Regions from separate parts of the Lysinibacillus sp. LK3 genome, predicted to be linked through region 1. Evidence: riboswitches for the same ligand, from Rfam matches in the RefSeq annotation. Region 1 holds a riboswitch; each other region holds the start of a gene.
The links. A riboswitch is a leader RNA that binds a small molecule or an ion and turns the genes downstream of it on or off. The one in region 1 is predicted to bind thiamine pyrophosphate.
Positions count from the first base shown of each region.

Region 2: linked by a shared signal. The riboswitch ahead of thiW (energy coupling factor transporter S component ThiW) and the one ahead of thiT (energy-coupled thiamine transporter ThiT) in region 1 are both predicted to bind thiamine pyrophosphate.
Region 3: linked by a shared signal. The riboswitch ahead of thiM (hydroxyethylthiazole kinase) and the one ahead of thiT (energy-coupled thiamine transporter ThiT) in region 1 are both predicted to bind thiamine pyrophosphate.
Region 4: linked by a shared signal. The riboswitch ahead of VK91_RS12180 (ABC transporter substrate-binding protein) and the one ahead of thiT (energy-coupled thiamine transporter ThiT) in region 1 are both predicted to bind thiamine pyrophosphate.

Region 1 is NZ_LDUJ01000025.1:47,936-51,233, reverse strand. Features, by position in the region: gene VK91_RS18105 (AAA family ATPase) at 1-413, shown strand, start outside; gene VK91_RS23255 (hypothetical protein) at 451-573, opposite strand; gene VK91_RS18100 (DUF4870 domain-containing protein) at 629-952, opposite strand; TPP riboswitch at 1,078-1,185, shown strand; gene thiT (energy-coupled thiamine transporter ThiT) at 1,319-1,879, shown strand; gene map (type I methionyl aminopeptidase) at 2,042-2,797, shown strand; gene VK91_RS18085 (hypothetical protein) at 2,827-3,298, opposite strand, start outside.
Region 2 is NZ_LDUJ01000013.1:47,734-51,031, forward strand. Features, by position in the region: gene VK91_RS07180 (MFS transporter) at 295-1,491, shown strand; TPP riboswitch at 1,558-1,665, shown strand; gene thiW (energy coupling factor transporter S component ThiW) at 1,760-2,260, shown strand; gene VK91_RS07190 (VWA domain-containing protein) at 2,416-3,298, opposite strand, start outside.
Region 3 is NZ_LDUJ01000018.1:65,136-68,433, reverse strand. Features, by position in the region: gene mbcS (acyl-CoA synthetase MbcS) at 1-1,426, opposite strand, end outside; TPP riboswitch at 1,617-1,714, shown strand; gene thiM (hydroxyethylthiazole kinase) at 1,798-2,565, shown strand; gene thiD (bifunctional hydroxymethylpyrimidine kinase/phosphomethylpyrimidine kinase) at 2,553-3,298, shown strand, end outside.
Region 4 is NZ_LDUJ01000016.1:45,953-49,250, forward strand. Features, by position in the region: gene VK91_RS12170 (ABC transporter permease) at 1-499, opposite strand, end outside; gene VK91_RS12175 (thiamine-binding protein) at 499-789, opposite strand; gene VK91_RS12180 (ABC transporter substrate-binding protein) at 791-1,786, opposite strand; TPP riboswitch at 1,940-2,050, opposite strand; gene parC (DNA topoisomerase IV subunit A) at 2,159-3,298, opposite strand, start outside.

The DNA of each region.
Region 1 (3,298 bases):
CAAACGGTCAATTTGAGCTTAGACGTTCAGATAGATTAGAAAAGCATGCGAAGCAAAGTGGCCTTGGTCTTGATGTTTATGATGCTTATACAGATCAATTACGAGATGTCAAAACTTTATCAGGTGGTGAAAAATTTAATGCTTCGTTGAGCCTTGCATTGGGGATGGCAGATGTGATTCAAAGCTACCAAGGTAATATTCATATTGAAACGATGTTTATTGATGAGGGCTTTGGCTCGCTTGATGAGGAATCACTAAATAAAGCAATCGATACATTAATTGATTTGCAGGATTCTGGTCGTATGATTGGCGTTATTTCGCATGTACCTGAATTGAAATCTGCGATGCCAGCAGTTTTACATGTGGAAAAAACATTAAATGGCCATAGTCAAACCCATTTTGAAGTGAAATAAAACGAAGGCGTATTTCTAAAAGGAATACGCCTTCGTTTTATTTTTTTCGAGTTGTGGTTGTAGGCGTTGTGCCCTTTTTTGCAGCCATTACTTTTTTTACGATAGGAATAACAATAGGTGCTAACTTAACGGCAGTTTTTACAACGTTTGATACTTTCATCCCAAAACAGCTCCTTTTACAATTACTACTACCTGTTTCACTTAAAAATAAAACATTAACGGATAACACGAACAGCCTGAATTATATTCCAAATCACAATACCGAGTGAGACGAGAGCATAGATGGCGAATGAAGCAAACCAAATAATCATCACTGTCTTGTTACTGGAGGTTGGATCTAAACTAAATGTAGAAAAAACAAAGACAATAAAGAATAGAATGCCAAAAACAAAGGGTATTAAATGAGAGACAAGTGCACGAATCGAATGGCTTTTTACATCACTGTCTTTTGTCACGAAATATACAATTAATGGAACGATAAAAGGGGCGAAGAAAATACTAAGATAACTAAAGGCAGCTAAAATTTTTTGATTCTCCATAGTTGTACCTCCTTTTTAAATATTTACGCATGAAAAACAGCAAAGTTTCAAAAAAATGATGTATGGAAGGTTGTAATCCTTCAATCCTTTGCGTACAATGAGAGTGTTCAAATAAATTCAGATGTAACGACCACAAGGGGAGCTGATGATGTCAGCTGAGACTGGGCACGTAATGCCTTGACTCTTCGAACCTGTAAGTTAACGCTTGCGTAGGGATGTGGATAGAAACCGACACTTGTACGATGTGAGGCTCTGTCCTGACATCGTTTTTTCGTCCTTAAAGGAAAAAGGTGTCAGAAAGAGACATATCAGCGCTTTTCTATTCCTGCTCTTGTATCCTACATCGGAACAAAGGAGAGAATATGTATGGACAAAAAAAGACTATTAATGCTAGTGGAGATTGCGATTTTTGCAGCGATAGGTCTCGTACTGGATCAGGTTTCCTTTAAAGTATGGGCACAAGGCGGCTCAGTTAGTCTTGTTATGGTACCGATTATGTTAATAGCATTTCGCTGGGGCTTAGTAGCTGGTCTTACTACGGGACTACTTGTGGGTGTTATGCAAACAATGTTTGGTTCTTATATCGTGCACTGGCTACAAGGATTACTAGATTATGGCGTTGCTTTTACTGTTGTAGGATTAGCGGCGGTTGTACGTGGACCAGTGTTAGACGCTGCTAAACATATGAACAAAACAAAAATGGCACTTTATATAATCATAGGTACCGTTTTCGCAGGCTTCTTACGATACACAGCACATACAATCGCTGGTGCTGTATTTTTTGCCGAATATGCGGGTGACCAAAATGCATGGATCTATTCCATCATCTACAATGGTACATATATGCTACCAGCAACCATTTTAACGGCTATCGTTGGTGTTCTTTTATTTACAGCCGCTCCCCAATTAATGCAAAGAAAAGCTTAATGCTAGTCCCTTCACATGAGTGGAGGGACTTTTTTGTCGTGAATAACTCTTTTAGCACTTTGCAAAGTAGGAAAGCATACAATATTTAAAGCGTTTATCGTTCTACGCATAAAAAGTTATGTTATATTAAAGAATAGATATTAGATGAAAGGGACGTTATACATGATTGTAAAAACGCAAGAAGAGATTGAAGCTTTTAAAAAAATAGGACGCATTTGTGCTGAAATTCGCGAAGCAATGAAAGCTGCCACAAAACCAGGTGTTACAACACTTGAGCTTGATGAAATTGCTGGTCGCATGTTTGCAGAGGCTGGCGCTATTTCAGGACCAAAGGGAGAATATGATTTTCCAGGGTATACATGTATTAGCGTCAATGAAGAAGTAGCACATGGTATTCCAGGAAAGCGTGTTATTCAAGAGGGAGATATCGTAAATATTGATGTTTCAGGCTCTTTAAATGGCTATTTTGCTGACACAGGTATTTCATTTGTTGTGGGTGATGGCTATGAGGACAAAGAAAAGCTTTGCCGTGTTGCTAAAAGTGCCTTTGATCGAGCAATGACAAAGGTAAAGGCTGGATCTAAATTAAATCAAATTGGCAAAGCTGTTGAGCGCGAGGCAAATGCTAATGGGTTAACTGTTATTATGAATTTAACAGGTCATGGCTTAGGTCAATCTTTACATGATGAACCAAACCATATTTTAAATTATTACGATGCATGGGATACTACTATTATGAAAGAAGGTATGGTCCTTGCGGTTGAGCCATTTATCTCAGCAAATGCAGAACATATCGTAGAAGCAGGTGATGGCTGGACATTCGTGACGCCTGATAAATCACTTGTAGCACAAATCGAACATTCAGTCATTGTAACAAAAGATAAACCAATTATCTTAACGTCATTAGACGAAGAATAGGATGTAATGAAAAAAGCCTGCTAACCAATTTATTTTTGGTAGGCAGGATTTTTTTTAATAAATAAAATGCCAACAAAGAGAACACCGCATAAAAATAAAGCAGCTGTAGTGACAAGTAGCTCATCAAAACCATTATGTATGGCGATTCCAATATAAGCCCAAATAAAAACACTTGGATACATAACATCAAAGTGATGGAAACGGATATGTAGCGCAATGGCTCCTCCTAAAGTAAGTAAAATCACTGCCCAAAGAGGCGTACTAAGACCAAAGCCGTTCCAACCATAAGCCGTTAACGTAAAGCTTGTATTTGTGATAAAAATAAATGTCATCCATGCTAAATAAATAGAGAAAGGAATACGACCAAACAAGGATTTGTCCTGAAGAGGGTACGTATTATACAACATAAACAAATACAAGACTAAGAGTAATGTAATGCCAAGAGAAACAATAAATAACTCATGGTGCCAGACATATATCGTCAATGCTTGTAATATATTT
Region 2 (3,298 bases), on a different contig from region 1:
ATTTATAGCCATGCTTTATGCCATTACAGACAGACTCTCCAAATTTTTAATCTCCCTTTATAAGAGAAGTCCCTCAATTGTTGTTGCTTTACTAATTTATCCTCCCATAGCTTCTTTTCCCTCAACTTTTATGACTAAAATGTATTATTTCATCATGCATAGGTGCGTGGATAAAAACTTTTGTGGAAAACCATTCTAAATATAGAACCAGTACTATAATCTTAACTATTAGCCAAGCAATAATTCTTTATGATAGACTGTACTATATTTGATTACAAAAAGGGGGTTCATTCGATGACCCAGCAGAAGTCCAATAAGGCGGCTTTGTATATTTTAATGTTTAATATGTTTATCGCAATGGGGAGTATTGGCATTATTATTCCTGTCATGCCAGAGTATTTAAAAATATTTGGTGCAGCAGGACAAGTTCTAGGTATGCTAATCGCAACGTTCGCCTTAGCTCAATTCGTATTTTCTCCTATTGCTGGGAATCTTTCAGATCAGTACGGACGAAAAAATTTAATTATTTTCGGTCTTATCGTAACAGGTCTTGCACAAATCGGATTTGGCCTTGCTACAGATGTATGGATGCTCTTTTTAGCACGATTTTTAGGTGGTCTAGGTTCCGCATTTGTTGCACCTCCTATTATGGCTTTTGTCGCTGACGTCACAACCTATGAAGAACGTGGGAAAGGTATGGGGATGTTGGGTGCCGCTATGTCTCTTGGCTTTATGATTGGACCTGGTATTGGTGGCTTTTTAGCAAAGGTAAGCTTACATTTCCCATTTTTCACAGCTGGAGCTGCAGCCATTGTAGCATCTATTTTATCTTACTTTTTATTACCTTCTACCAAACCAAACACTGCTCAACAGAAACAAAAGCAAGACAATCTGGCGAAGCAAATGGCTCGTTCCATACATATGCCTTATTTTGTTATGCTCATAATTATGCTGGTGTTCTCGTTTGGAATTGCAAATTTCCAAACGACATTGTCATTATTTGTGACAGAAAAGTTTAATTACACACCTGTAGATATAGCGATTATATTAGTTGTTGGTGGTGCTTTTGGAGTAGTAGTACAAATGTTTATTATTACACCACTGTTCAATCGTTATGGTGAAATGAAAGTAGTACTAGTAAATTTATTTATTGCATCCGTTGCTATTTTCTTAATATTATTTGTTTCTGGCTTTGCCCTTATTTTAGTTGTAGCAACAATTTTCTCTACAGCAACGACATTAATTCGTCCAGCTGTTAATACACTCATCTCAAAGCTTGCAGAGAAAGAGCAGGGATTTGCTGCGGGCTTGAATAATGCCTATATGAGCCTCGGAAATATGATTGGACCCGCTTTGGCAGGTTTATTATTTGACTGGAATATGAATAGCCCATATATTTTCGGTTCTATCATATTATTAGCCTGTTTCTTCCTTGCGCTCATCTGGACAGTGAAAAAAGCACCTCATTTAATGCATCCCGATACAAAATAGTCTGAAAAATCATTGACTATTTTTAGCAGTATGTTACATTATTGTTGATTCACAAAATTGAATGATTTTAACCACTAGGGGAGTCTTTAAAAGGCTGAGACGTATATGGTAATATACGGACCCTTTGAACCTGATCTAGTTCACACTAGCGGAGGGAAGTGGCGCTACTTGCTGTTGTCACTATATACACGCAAGGCCGCTTCCTATTGTTTAAAGGGGGTGGCCTTTTTATTTTTCCTCACGAACTTTACCAAAAGGAGTGAACTTTATGTCAATTTGTAAATTAACAGTCATGGCTTTATTAGTAGCCGTTGCTGTTGCAGGCTCTACTTTCGTATCCATCCCAACAGGAATCGCACGTGCTTACCCAGTTCAGCATGCTATTAATGTGATAGGAGCCATTATACTTGGACCCGTACCAACAGTTATAGTTGCCTTTGTCACTGCCATCATTCGTATCCTTACTGGAACAGGCTCTCTACTAGCTATCCCTGGTAGTATCATCGGTGCGTTCTGTGCTGCCCTTGCCTATAAATATAGCAATAAAATGTGGTTAGCTGGTATCGGAGAAGTTATCGGAACGGGCATTCTGGCTTCACTTATTGCCGTCCCTTATGCAAAATTATTCATGGGAACATCTGTAGCAGCATTCTTCTTCCTACCAGCCTTTTTAACATCAAGTACGATCGGTGCTATTTTAGGTGTAATGGTTGCGAGTAGCTTGCGTAAAACAGAGCTAGTAAAGAGGTTTAATTCTTCTCTTTATTGAGAGAGATTGAATTATGAGCATTCATTGAGCTGGGGTAGTCCAATTTGGATCGCTTTTCTTCTCATTTACCCTCTTTACAAAGGGGATAACTCTTTATTTCATGCAATATAAAAAAGCAGTGCAAAACTATTCGAGTTTGCACTGCTTCCTCTATTTTAAGATCGTTTTTTCATGCCTTTTAACAACTGTGCTACATTTGTGTCTTCTGCTTCTATAGTTTTTTCCTCAACCAGCGGCTCTTTTTTCTTCGCATTCGTTAGGAAATTCCAACCAAAACGTCTTATGGTAATATCAATAAAGAAAAGAAGCATACTCGCTAAGAGTAGCCATGTGGCAATATTTTGCCGATCTGCTCCTTTTGTCGTAAAGTCACGGAAGACATCTTGTGGTTCCTTTAAAACAGTGCCTCCTGTTCGTTGAGTTAACTCTTCTATCAGTTGGTTATTTACAGGGAGTAGTTCGTATTCAGCACTATAAGGAACACTTAGCCCTGCCTGATAAATGGCCTGCTTTTCATCTGCTATACGGAAGAAAATTAATCCAGGTTCAGCTTGTACTACAGCTCGAACTTGAGATGCGGAAATGGTTTCAAGTTGTGTTTCTAGCTCCTCCCCTGCTTCATTTACCGCTACAATATCTAAAAATGCGGCTTCATTTGTAGGGTCTGTAATCATAAAGGAACCATCTGCTTCCAATCTTACATCATAGGCTACATCATTGTAGCTTGGTAGCATTTGAGAAATAAGTGTTTGCCAAAATGCTCCCCAATTCTGCCATCTTGCCCAATCTCCAGTCCATTTACCCGTTGAATCAGATGTAAAGGCAAATGTTTTACCAAGACCATATTGCCACTGCGCTAACACAGGATCTTCTTTCTCGCTTTCTGCTACAACAGTAGCCCCCTGTTTTGCCGTTGTCCCAATATATGCATTCATTTGTGGGACACCATTAGCAAACAGTGAGTTCCATCCTGCTGCATTATAAATTGCCGGATAGAATGGATTGTCCTCAATATAGGTGCGGGAAATCATAGCTGTT
Region 3 (3,298 bases), on a different contig from region 1:
CTCCATCACCTTTTTCACCATTGCGCAGAACAATAAATGCTTTGACAATATTTCCTCTTACTTTATCAGGGCTCGCTATAACAGCAGCCTCTTTTACAGTTGGATGTTTCATTAAAGCATCCTCTACTTCAAAAGGGCCAATTGTATAGCCTGAGGATATAATAACATCGTCTCCTCGTCCGTCAAACCAAAAGTAGCCATCTTCATCTTTATAGGCACGATCTCCTGTAATATACCAATCCCCACGAAATTGTAAATTTGTACGTTCAGGATCATTTAAATATTTTTTAAAGAGTGCTGGCGTTTCGCGATGAACAGCAATATCACCAACTTCTCCGATTGTAACAGGTTTGCCCAAATCATTAATAATTTCAACAGTGTTGCCAGGAGTAGGTTTTCCCATAGAGCCAACTCTCGCTTCCATCCCTACCATTGTGCCTACCAATAATGTATTTTCCGTTTGTCCATAGCCATCTCGCACTTGTAATTTGAATGTTTCCAAGAATACTCTAATAACCTCACTATTTAATGGCTCACCAGCTGATACAGCTTGGCGAATTGCACTTAAATCATATTCATGTAAATTTTCAAGCGCTGCCATAAAACGATATTCAGTTGGTGTACAGCATAGTACATTGATTTTGAATCTCTCAAGCAATGCTAAATAAGAAGCTGCTTCAAATTTACCTTTGTAGACAAATGCAGTAGCACCACTGCCTAAAGTAGCTAGAAATGGACTCCAAATCCATTTTTGCCACCCTGGTGCTGCAGTCGCCCAAACAATATCATTTTCTTGTACACCCAACCAATGTGGTGCTGTTGTTCGTAAATGAGCATAGCCCCAACTATGCGTATGCACTGCTGCTTTTGGATTTCCTGTTGTTCCGCTTGTATAGGCTAAAAATGCATTGTCTGTGCTTTTTGTTGGGATAGGATTTATGTAGGTTGTAGGTTGATTATTCATTTTTTCAAGTATGTTCTGCCAAGGTTCATGTGCATTCCCTATGACAAATTGCAGTATGTCTTGTAAATTTCCCACTTTATCGAACTGTTCAATATAGGGTTCAAATGCAATAACTGCTTTAGCATTTGCATGATGAATTCGATACTCAATATCCTTTGTTCTTAACATCTCAGAACTTGGAATAATAGTTAAACCCGCTTTCAATGCAGCAATATACACAATATATGCTTCAACCGAACGTGGTACCATTACTAAAATGACATCACCTTTCTTTAAACCTTGCTTGGTGAATACATGTGCTGCTTGATTCGCTTTTTCCAATAAATGTGCATATGTAATACATTGGATGTCTTGGTTTTCTTCATAAATGATTAAAGCATTTTTGGCTGCATCCTGAGCATATTTTTCAATTTCCTCTACTATGTTATACCATTCTGGTGCAACTAAATCTTGTCTTTTCATGGCAATTGCCCCCTTTTGTTATGACACATTATAAAACTCTTTTTTCAGCATTTTCAATGGTTTGTGCTTAATTTCGGTAAAGTCATGACAACTATCATACCCTCCTATATGGCATCGGTCACATTTTATCTATAGGAAAACTTGCTATTGAATACAAATGAAAAGTATGGTACATTTTGGTCAACTAAAAGCAAGATTGCAGGGGGACTCGTAAGAGTTGAGAAGGTAAAACCTGACCCTTTGAACCTGTTAGTTAATACTGACGTAGGGAGCAATAAACATCGTTTTCAGATGAAAGGCTCTTTTCGTGCATTTTTACACAAAAAGAGCCTTTTTTGCATGCTTACGTCCATCCCTAAAGGAGGACTACAATGATTTTTCAAACAATTCGTCAACAGCAACCACTTATCCATTGTATAACCAATTATGTAGTGGCAAATTTTCAAGCAAATGGTTTATTAGCGATAGGTGCTTCACCAGTAATGGCCGATGACTACCAAGAGGTAGAGGAGATGGTGGCCATTGCTCAAGCATTATTAATTAATATTGGAACACTTAATGATCGCACAAAAAGTGCCATGTTATTAGCAGGTGAAAAAGCCAATAAACTTGGTATTCCTGTTATTTTAGATCCTGTCGGAGTTGGAGCCACAACTTATCGTAAGGAAACCGTAAGATACTTACTGGAAAACATACACTTTGCCGTGATTCGCTGTAATCTCGGCGAGCTAGCAGCAATAGTTGGTGTAAATTGGCAACAAAAGGGTGTCGATAGTGGTCATGGCACTATCGCTATGGAATTAGAAGCCACATCATTGGCTCAACGCTATCAATGCATTGTTATTGTCACAGGAGAACGCGATTTTATAACTGATGGCAAGCATAGCCAATGGATCGCTGGTGGTCATCCCCAAATGACGGAAGTAACGGGTACAGGTTGTTTACTTAGCGCAATTTGTGGCGCAGCCTATAGTGTAAGCCATAATCCTTACCAACAATTAACAGAAACACTTACTTACTATAAAAAAGCAGGTGTACTGGCATCCGCATTTACTGCAGACATTGGTGATTTTCAAATAGCCTTACTCAATGCTATACATCGCTTATCAAAGGATGGTGCAGCTTCATGCATATTGTAACAACAATCGCTGGCTCAGATAGTGGTGGAGGCGCGGGTATACAGGCTGATTTAAAAACATTTCAGGAATTAGAAGTGTTCGGTACTTCTGTTATTACTGCTCTAACTGCTCAAAATACTTTGGGTGTAACAGGTGTTTGCCCTATTGACGTTTCCTTTATAAAAAAACAATTAGAGGCCTTAGTAGAAGATTTTCCAATCGCTGCGATTAAAACAGGAATGCTTTATTCCTCAGAAATTATCAAAGCAATTGCACACCAGATCAGGGAGCTAAACATTCCACTGATTGTTGATCCGGTGATGATTGCAAAAGGTGGGGAAAGCCTATTACAGCAAGAAGCTATCGATGCCTTACGCTCAACTTTATTACCACTTGCTACGGTTGTTACGCCCAATATACCCGAGGCAGAGACACTTACTGGGAGATCTATTCATCATTTTGAAGATATGAAAGAAGTAGCTCAAAGCTTGTTACAGCTAGGTGTACAATGTGTCATCATTAAAGGTGGTCATTTAGCAGATCCACTTTATGCCATTGATTATGTATTTTGCAAAAATGGACGTTCTTTTTCTTTGCAGTCTCCACGAATCCAAACAAAAAATACGCATGGTACTGGATGTACATTTTCCGCAGCACTTACTGCTTTTCTTGGACAAGGATTTGCTCTGGAAAATGCCATTATGGAAGCTAAAAAATATATCCAATTAGCTATTATGTTTAATTTATCGATTGG
Region 4 (3,298 bases), on a different contig from region 1:
CCAGCTTCCAAAAGGTTTGTGCCCTTGTAGCACCAACCATGGCAAAATAATGCTTTAATTCTGGAGCAGTTTGTCTAAATCCATCCATCGCTGCAATGACAATCGGGAAAAAGCACACAAGACAGATAATGATAAGCTTCGGTAATAAGCCAAAGCCAAACCAAATAATAAGGAGCGGTGCCAAGACTAGAATAGGAACATTCTGCGACATAATAAGAATTGGATAAAACAGTTCTCGAATAAATGTAAATCGATGCAACACTATTGCCACCGTTAGCCCACAAGCGATGCCAATGGCTAATCCTAGTAGAGCTAATTGTACTGTAGCGAATGCATGTGGTAGAAAGGTTTGATACGACTGGATGGCTTCTGACAAAATACTACTTGGTGTGGGTACTAACCAATGAGGAACTTCAGCAAACCGCACGATTAGTTCCCATATGAACAAGAGGAAGGCGATAAAAATTATCGTCCTTCCCTTCTGTAATGCACGTTTCATTACTGATATTTCTCCGTTAATGTATCCATCGTAATACCCGTTGGCTGATATAAAATTTTCACTTGTGTAATGACATTAATGGCACCAAGTTCAATCATTTTCTCATTCATTTTTTCAATGATTTGGAGCAATGTTGAAAGCTCACCCTCCATCGTTGTTTCCAATGGATGTACCTCATATTTCACCCCAGAAGCATCGATCACCGCAATTGCTGCATCGACATATGGTATAACATCTTCATATTTCTCTGTCTTCGGAATGATTTGTACACTGATTAATGAATTTGCCATCTTATTTGGCCTCCTTTTTAGGTAAGAAATCATTAGTAAAGGCTTTTTTCGCATCAAATTCGCCCTCTAGTACTTGATTGCTAGACATCCATTTCGCGTAATTTTCCCACACCGAAAGCTTTTGCTCTCCCCATTGCTTGGCATCATCCTGATATTTATCAGCCAGCCATTCCTGACTTTTATGCACTAACGCTTGATCTAAATCAGGGGCCGCTTCGATTAAAATATCAGCCGCTTCACTTGGGTTTTCAATTGCGTATTCATAGCCCTTCGATGCAGCTGCCACAAAGGCTTTGACTACATCCGGGTTGTCCTGTATCATTTTTTCATTTGTAGCTAAAACTGGCGTATAATAATCCAATTGATCACTATAATCTGTAAGATATAGCATATTAATCTTTTCCCCACGCAGCTCAGCCTCAATCCCAGTCCATGCATAATAAATCCAAGCAAAATCTATATCTTTTTCCATCATTGTGAAGAAATCTAAATCCCCTGCATTGACGATATCTAGCTTATTAATATCTGCCTTTTCTTTTTGCATGAGTGATTGTAAAACGGCTTGCTCTAATGGCGCGCCCCAACCACCATAGGTTTTACCTTCAAAATCCTTTGGCGATGTAATGCCCTTCGAAGCAATAGAAGCAAAGCCAGATGTATTATGCTGTATAATTGCTGCGATGGAGACCAGCGGCACATCCTGTACTCGTGCCTGTGTTATGCCTTCCTGATAGCTCACGCCAAAATCCGCCTTTCCAGAAGCAACAAGCTGATCTGCGCCCGCCTCACCAGGCATAATAATATCAACATCTAAACCCTGTTCCTCAAAATAACCGAGTTTTTTGGCAACATATAGTCCTGTATGATTTGTATTCGGCGTCCAATCCAGTACCACAGACACCTTTTTCAGCTTGTCTGCAGCCTGCTTGTCATCCTTGTCACTACAGCCTACTAATGTCAATAGTGCTGCCAATAAAATAAAAAACCATTTTTTCATGCGAAAGCCTCCCAGTTTGTAATATGAAAGTGTTCATGAATGAATGTTGTCACCAGAAGAAAGCGTATACAATGTTGGCAAGCTGTTGCTTGAAAACATAAAAAAACGCCTAGGATTCCTCCCAGACGTATTGCAATCAATCTTCAAAACTTTGCTTTTTGAATAGATGTTCCCTACGCTGGTACGAGCCAAATCAGGTTCAAAGGGTCAGCGTCTACCGGACACAATCTCAGCTAGCAATTACTAGCCCCCCTACATTCTTTCGCTATGAACTTTTCGATGATTATTATACCCATAGTTTCACTTAAATGACAAGGTGCTATTTTTGAATAGAGCTTAAAGCCCAGCGCTCCTAAGAGGCTGGGCATGCTTTTAGCTTGGTTTCTGTTCTTTTTTGGCTGTTACAACATGAGAAATTGCTCCATCTGTTGCAATATCCACTTTAAATGAACCATTGGAATGGCGATCCGCACGAGACAATGCTTGTACGTCAATCATCTCTTGAACACCTTTTTCAGTTTCAATCACAACCTGCTCCTCGTCTGTTGCTTGAACAACTGCCACAATTCGGTGAGGGTTTGCTTTTAACTCTGTTAATACTTTTAGTCCACGTTTTGCACGACTCGCTACTTCAACTTCAGCGACATTCATTTTCTTTACGGCCCCACGCTGTGTCACAATCACTACATAGTGGGTAACATCAGGCTGTAACACATTGACTCCAACTAAGGCTTCTCCATCTTTTAGTGTGATCCCTTTCACACCGCCTGTTTTCACACCTGTAACTGGTAACTCCTCCATAGGGAAACGAATCGCATAGGCTGTATCCGTTGTGAGCATCAGCTCCACGTCATCTGTTACAAATGATGCATAGATCATCGCATCACCAGCCTTGACGTTCATCGTTTTAATTGGCTTTGAATAACGTGTTACCGCATAGTCTGCGAGTGGTGAGCGCTTAATTTGGCCATCTTTTGTGGCTGTGAAGACATACGTATTTGGCTGTTCAAATGTTTCGAAGCCATAAACCGCAATAATGGATTCATCTTCCCCTGTTGGCACAATACTTGAAATATGCTGGCCGAGATCCTTCCAGCGTATATCAGGCAGCTCATGAACAGGCTGATAAATATAATTGCCTCGATTTGTGAACAGCAATAGATGGTGCTGTGTATTTAAGTTTGCTTCATACAATAAATAATCTGAATCCTTCATGGCAAAATCTTGCCCGTTTGAAGCGGCATGAGAACGTGTGGATGTACGTTTAATATAACCATCCTTCGTTACTGTTACGACAACCTCTTCACTTGGCACAAGGACATCCAATGTAATTTTAATTTCTTCAATTTCTTGCTCAATCTTCGAGCGACGAGGCTCTGTAAAGCGTTTCTTAATATCTAGTAACTCTTGTTTAATAACACGCACTAGCTTTGCTTCACTTTGTAGAATCCCCTCTAGCTTCGCAATTAGCTTATTTAACTCGTCCTGTTCCTGACGAAGCTCTGTAATATC